3 regions of the Hydrogenophaga sp. LT287 genome follow, and region 3 is predicted to be linked to each of the others. Evidence: riboswitches for the same ligand, from Rfam matches in the RefSeq annotation. Region 3 holds a riboswitch; each other region holds the start of a gene.
What was found. A riboswitch is a leader RNA that binds a small molecule or an ion and turns the genes downstream of it on or off. The one in region 3 is predicted to bind thiamine pyrophosphate.

Region 1 (2,258 bases), on a different contig from region 3:
GAACTGGCTCAGCGTCATGATCTGCGGTGGCGCCAGGTCGATCTCGCCCGCCCAGTAGCGTTCCAGCCCGGTGCGCGGCGCCAGCCACACGGCCTCGGTGGTTTCAAAGGTGCAGTGCTCAGTGGCCTGGCCGTGCGGCGCGGCGGCCACAAAAAACCGGGTGTCAAAGCGCTTGTTGGTGACCGAGGGCACGCGCGGCGTGATCCACCGCGACCAGGGCACCAGGCTGGAAGCGGCCAGCGGCAGGCCCAGCTGCTGCAGCGCGCCAGCAAAACCCAGGCCTGCCAGCGTGTGCGCCCGCACCTGCTGCACCAGGCCGGGTGCAGCCGCCACCTGACCCAACAACAGGCCGCACTCTTCAAAGGTTTCGCGCAGCGCAGCCACATGCAGGCCCAGGGCGGTGGGCAGGTCCAACCCGGGCTCGCCCAGGCCGTGCAGCAGCGCGTGCGCCGGTTGGTCGAGCGCCGCGGGGTCCACCTGCTGGTCGGCCGCATCGAGCTTGCCACCGGGGAACACATGCACCCCACCCAGCACGCCCGAATTGCCGTGCCGGCGCACCAGCAACACCTCCAGCCCGCTGGGGCCATCGCGCACCACCATCACAGTGGCAGACGGCACGGGCGGCGTGAGCACGGTGTCGGAATTGATCGGTATGGCCATGCGCGCATTGTCGTGCGGCAGGGCCCGCGGCCTTGGCACGCGCAAGACAGGTGGGCGGCATTCACCCCGGCCACACAGGGGCAATCGCCTGGCCGTGGCGCCCACTCTGGCAACTGGAAACAATGCACAGGCCAGTATGTTCTGGCCGTGTTGGAGTTTTGTCATGAAAAAGTTGTTGTTGTCTTGCGCGCTGGTGTTCTCGGGCGCGGCCATGGCACACGGTTGCCCCGGCGAAATGAAAGCGATTGATGCCAAGCTGCTGACCAAGCCCGCACTGGCTGCAGCCGACCAGGAAAAAGTGACCGCGCTGCGCAGCGACGGCGAGCGCCTGCACAAAGCGGGTGACCACGCCGGGTCCATGAAAGCGCTGGGCGACGCCAAGAAGATCCTGGGCCTGTAAACTCCGCCCGCCTGGCCGGTGCACGACGCGCACCGTGCCGGGGGGTCTTTGCTGAAGATCTGAAAACACGCGTCCGGTGGGTTGAAAGGCCCACGCCATTGCTAGGGGTGCCTCGAAAGTTTCGGGGCTGAGAAATACCCTTTAAACCTGATCTGGGTCATGCCAGCGTAGGGAAGCAAACACCGCCTCACGGCGCGTGCCCGCATCACCGCACCTGACATGCCCGCTTTTTACAAGGCCGCTGTATGTCATTGCCCGCTGATTGCGCCCCACCCGCGCCAAACCACCCCGCCCGCCTTTCGCCCGCCGACCTGTGGGCTGACGTGCAAGCCGTGCGCCAGCAAGCGCCGCTGGTGCACAGCGTGACCAACTTCGTGGTGATGAATTTCAACGCCAACATGCTGTTGGCCGCGGGCGCCTCGCCCATCATGGCCCACGCAGTCGAAGAAGTGCCCGACATGGTGGCCATCGCCCAGGCCGTGGCGGTCAACATCGGCACGCTGGACGCGCAGTGGGTGCCGGCCATGGCGCTGGCGCTGCAAACCGCGCGGGCGCTGGGCAAGCCGGCCGTGCTGGACCCAGTGGGCGCCGGGGCATCGGCCTACCGCAACCGCACCCTGGCGTACCTGCTGGCGCAAGGCCGACCCGGCATCATCCGGGGCAACGCCTCGGAAATTTTGAGCCTCGCCGGCGTGGCGGGCGCGTCGCGCGGGGTGGACAGCGCGGTGGCTTCCAGCGACGCGCTGCACAGTGCGCGCGCCTTGAGCGAGCAGTTCAACTGCGTGGTGTGCGTGTCGGGCGAAAAAGACTATGTGCTGGGGCCAGCGGGCGCCTGCGCCGTGCTGGCCAACGGCCATCACTGGATGACCCGCGTGACCGGTGTGGGCTGCTCGGCCAGCGCGCTGGTGGCGGCATTTGCGGCGGTGCAGCCCAACGCCTTGCGGGCCTGCACATCGGCCATGGGCTTTCTGGGTGTGGCGGGCCAGCTGGCTGCGCGCCTAGTGGCGGCACAGGGCGGCGGCGTGGGCAGCTACGCCGTGGCCTTGCTGGACGCGGTGGACCAGCTCAGCGAAGCCGATTTTCTGGCCACCCTGAGCCTGCAGGAAGGCCAGGCATGAAGCCACACCACCTGCGCGCCCAACTGGCGCTGTATTGGGTGACCGACCCCGCGGGTATGTTGGAAGCCACCTGGCTGCAA
Region 2 (2,258 bases), on a different contig from region 3:
AAATCGGCCTTTGTAAGCCACCCGATCTTCCAGCAGGCGGTCTGCCGCGCGCATGTCCAGGGAGAAGCCCAGGGCACCCATCGCCCGCCCAAACGCGGCGCGGTTGCCGCGGTCCGGGTCGACGATGATGACCTGCGCACCCGGTGCCGCGTGGCGGTGAATGAAACCGGCCAGCTGGGCCGGTTGCTGGCGCTCGTACAGCAAGTCGCTCCCCACGATCAGGTCAAAACGGCCCAGCAACGGGTTCTCGGTTTCCCAATTGCCCGCCTGGTATTTCAGCGGCCCCAGGCCGTTGAGCAGCAGGTTTTCTTTTAGAAAAAGCTCGGTCAAAGGGTGCCAGTCGCTCACGGTCACGTTGGCGCCGCGGCGGTGCATCACCAGGCTGGACAGCGCCAGCCCGGCGCCTATTTCCAGCACCCGCTGGCCTGCCAGCGCATGTGTTTGCATGGACAGTGCCAGCACCCGGGCCGAAGGCCACACCTGGCCAAACAGCGACCAGCCCGCGGGCGGAATACCCAGCGCACCCGATGTGTTGACGGGGTCGGCGTATTGCTGGGTGTCGAGGAGGCAGCGCATGTGCCAGTCGACACCGCCGAGCGTGACGGTCTCGGTCTTGACTTGGTAGCCGGGCATGGGGGATGTTTCTCATGGGGTGGGACGTGGTGAAGCAGTTCAGATCGAACGGGCACAACGTTTCCTGGAGAAAGGCATGCGGGCCGAAGAGGCACTCTGGTGGTGGGCTTTGCCCTTGCGGGTTGGGCCAATGCACAGTAACACGCCGACCCGCCAACACGTCGCAGGGCTACAATCCGCCACTTCACCGGGGGTGCCGGCTCACAGCCATGTGGGCAGCGGCTGAGAAATACCCCTCTCACCTGATCTGGGTTGTGCCAGCGTAGGGAGCGTGACGAGCCGGACCACCCAGGGTTGTGTTCCGTTCTTTTCAGGCGCCTGGCGTGGCGGTTATTGAAAAGGCGGTATCGCATGCAACGGCGGATTTTTTCTGGGCTTCTGGTTTCCCTCTTGCTGGCAGCCCACACGGCAGCCCACACGGCGGCCAGCGCGCAAGCGCCCACGGCGCTGCGCCTGCTCACCCACAGCTCGTTTGACCTGCCCAAAGAACTGCTCGCCCAGTTTGAAAAAGACGCGGGCGTGAAGCTGCAGATCGTCAAGGCCGGCGACGCGGGTGAAATGGTCAACAAACTCATCTTGACCCGCGCCAAGCCGCTGGCCGACGTGGTGTTTGGCATTGACAACACCCTGCTGCACCGCGCGCAAACCGCGAACGTGCTCGATGCCTACACCGGCCCCGCCGCCCAGCGCGCTGTGGCAGCGGGCATGGCCGAGGGTGCTGGCCCCAGTGGCGTGGTGGCTGGCGTGGTGCCGGTGGACTTTGGCTACGTCACGCTCAACATCGACAAAGCCTGGTTTGCCCAGAAGGGCCTGGCACTGCCCACGTCGCTGAACGACCTGACGCTGCCCGCCTACCGCAAACTGCTGGTGGTGCAAAACCCGGCCACCTCCAGCCCCGGCCAGGCGTTTTTGTGGGCCACCGTGGCCGGCCTGGGCGAGGCGGCCGCGTTTGACTGGTGGGCCCGCATGCGCGCCAACGGCGTGAAGGTGGCCAAGGGCTGGACCGAGGCCTATTACACCGATTTCACCCGCAACGGTGGCACGCGCCCGATCGTGGTCAGCTACGCCAGCAGCCCGGCGGCCGAGGTGTTTTACGCCAAAGAAAAACTCACCGAGTCGCCCACCGCCAACCTGTTCCTCAAGGGCGGCGTTTTTAGGCAGGTGGAGGGCGTGGCGCTGGTCAAGGGTGGCAACCCGGCGGCGCGCGAAGCGGCTGGCCGGTTCATTGAGTTTTTGCGCTCGGCCCCGGTGCAGCAGGCCTTGCAGACCAGCATGTGGATGTTTCCGGCCGAAGCCGGTGCGGCGCGGGTGGACGTGATGCAACGCCACGCCAGTGAGCCCACGGCTTACAACAACCCTCCGGCTGACCCAATGGGTCAGCAAGGCAAAGCCTGGCTGCAGCGCTGGACGAAAGTGGTACTGAAATAAGCAGCATGCCCCGCCTGCCCCTGCGCTGGATGCTGCCAGCCCTGCCGCTGGCGTTTCTGGCGGTGGTGCTGGTGGCGCCTGTGTTGCGGCTGCTGAACGAGGGCCTGGGGAGCGCCGGCGATGTGTCCTGGTGGGCGCTGTGGCAAGACGATCACCTGCGCTGGCGCTTGCTCTGGTCATTTGCGCAGGCCGCCATC
Region 3 (2,258 bases):
GCGCCGTGGCCGGTGCCGACGTGGTGCTGTTCGCCGTGAAGTCGCCCGACACCGAACACGCAGGCGAACAAATGCGCGCGCACCTGAAACCCGGTGCGCTGGTGCTGTGCCTGCAAAACGGGGTGGACAACGCCGAGCGTCTGCGCACCGTGCTGCCCGGCGTGAGCGTGGCCGCCGCCGTGGTGTATGTGGCCACCGAAATGGCCGGCCCCGGCCACCTGCGCCACCACGGCCGCGGTGAACTCGTCATCGAACCGTCTGTGCGCAGCGCCGAGGTGGTGCAAGCCCTGGTGGCCGCCGGCGTACCCACCGAAGTGAGCGACAACGTGCGCGGCGCGCTGTGGGCCAAACTCATTCTCAACTGCGCCTACAACGCGCTGTCAGCCGTGGGCCGCATCGCCTACGGTGAACTGGTGCAGCGCCCCGGCGTGCTGGCCGTCATGCGCGACGTGGTGGCCGAATGCCGCGCCGTGGCCGCCGCCGACGGCGTGACCCTGCCCGGCGACGTGGACGCCGCCGTGCGCCGCATTGCCGAGACCATGCCCAGCCAGTTGTCATCCACTGCGCAAGACCTGATGCGCGCCAAGCCCAGCGAGATCGACCACCTCAACGGCTATGTGGTGCAACGCGGCGCAGCGCTGGGCGTGCCCACACCAGCCAACCAGGTGCTGTGGGTGGTGACGAAGCTGGGGGAGAGGCCGTAACCCATCGACGCACAGGGACTTGAGTGGATGCCCGCCCGGCCGCTATACTTCGCGCTGCTCCGGGGTGCATGAGCCGAAAGGCCCAGCGCTGAGATGGTTGAAGAACCGAACCCGTGAACTTGATCTGGCTAGTACCAGCGAAAGAAGAGCGCAGCCCCCAGGGCCTGCATCCCCACCCGTCCCTCGACAGGCGGGTCCGTCCACCCCAGCGGTGGACCGGGTGCATGTTTTGACGGGCGGTCTCCGGAGCATCCACAGCCCCACCCAGGAGACCGCCATGAACGCCCCCGACAAGATTCCCTTCGCCGACCAGTTCGCGCTCAGCCGCGAGCCCTTCCCCGCTTCGCGCAAGATTCACGTGCCCGGCTCGAACGAGAGCATCCGCGTACCCATGCGCGAGATCGCGCTGAGCAACGGCGAGCTTGTGACGGTGTACGACACCTCCGGCCCCTACAGCGACCCGAGCGCCGCCATCGACGTGCGCACCGGCCTGGCCGATGTGCGCGGCGCCTGGATCGCGGCGCGTGGCGACACCGAAAGCTACGAAGGCCGCCAGCGCGCCGCGCTGGACGACGGCATCAAGAACGAGGCTGCGCAAAACGGCACCACCATCGAACGTATCGAAGCCCTGCGTGCCGAGGCCGCCGGCCTGCAGCGCACGCCGCGCCGCGCCAAGAGCGGGCAGAACGTGACGCAGATGCACTACGCCCGCCAAGGCATCGTGACACCGGAAATGGAATACGTGGCGCTTCGCGAAAACGGCAAGCGCGAGTGGATGCGCGAGTACCTGGGCGACCCGGCCCGCGAAGCGCGCCTGCGCGGCAACCCGATGGGCGCGCACATCCCCGAGGTGTTCACACCCGAGTTCGTGCGCGACGAGGTGGCGCGCGGCCGCGCCATCATCCCGGCCAACATCAACCACCCTGAAGTGGAGCCCATGGCCATCGGGCGCAACTTCGGCGTCAAGATCAACGCCAACATCGGCAACTCGGCCGTCACCTCCAGCATCGAGGAAGAGGTGGACAAGCTGGTCTGGGCGATCCGCTGGGGCGCCGACAACGTGATGGACCTGTCCACCGGCAAAAACATCCACACCACGCGCGACTGGATCGTGCGCAACAGCCCGGTGCCCATCGGCACGGTGCCGATCTACCAGGCGCTGGAGAAAGTGGGCGGCGTGGCCGAAGACCTCACCTGGGCGATCTACCGCGACACGCTGATCGAACAGGCCGAACAGGGCGTGGACTACTTCACCATCCACGCCGGCGTGCGCCTGGCCTACATCCACCTCACCGCGCAGCGGCGCACCGGCATCGTCTCGCGCGGCGGCAGCATCCTGGCCAAGTGGTGCATCACCCACCACCAGGAAAACTTCCTCTACACGCACTTCGAAGAGATCTGCGACATCATGAAGGCCTACGACGTGAGCTTCTCGCTCGGCGACGGCCTGCGCCCCGGCAGCGCGGCCGACGCGAACGACGAAGCTCAGTTCGCCGAATTGAAGACCCTGGGCGAGCTCACCCAGGTGGCCTGGAAGCACGACGTGCAGACCAT

Region 1: another riboswitch for thiamine pyrophosphate. It lies ahead of thiM (hydroxyethylthiazole kinase); the one in region 3 lies ahead of thiC (phosphomethylpyrimidine synthase ThiC).
Region 2: another riboswitch for thiamine pyrophosphate. It lies ahead of AC0GNR_RS02090 (thiamine ABC transporter substrate-binding protein); the one in region 3 lies ahead of thiC (phosphomethylpyrimidine synthase ThiC).

The regions. Positions count from the first base shown of each region.
Region 1 is NZ_JBVPZC010000004.1:71,314-73,571, reverse strand. Features, by position in the region: gene AC0GNR_RS05255 (NUDIX hydrolase) at 1-660, opposite strand, end outside; gene AC0GNR_RS05250 (hypothetical protein) at 824-1,060, shown strand; TPP riboswitch at 1,154-1,251, shown strand; gene thiM (hydroxyethylthiazole kinase) at 1,306-2,178, shown strand; partial or broken gene thiE (thiamine phosphate synthase) at 2,175-2,258, shown strand, end outside.
Region 2 is NZ_JBVPZC010000002.1:48,603-50,860, reverse strand. Features, by position in the region: gene AC0GNR_RS02095 (class I SAM-dependent methyltransferase) at 1-633, opposite strand, end outside; TPP riboswitch at 813-920, shown strand; gene AC0GNR_RS02090 (thiamine ABC transporter substrate-binding protein) at 1,024-2,061, shown strand; gene AC0GNR_RS02085 (ABC transporter permease) at 2,067-2,258, shown strand, end outside.
Region 3 is NZ_JBVPZC010000013.1:62,984-65,241, forward strand. Features, by position in the region: gene AC0GNR_RS11600 (ketopantoate reductase family protein) at 1-704, shown strand, start outside; TPP riboswitch at 755-867, shown strand; gene thiC (phosphomethylpyrimidine synthase ThiC) at 982-2,258, shown strand, end outside.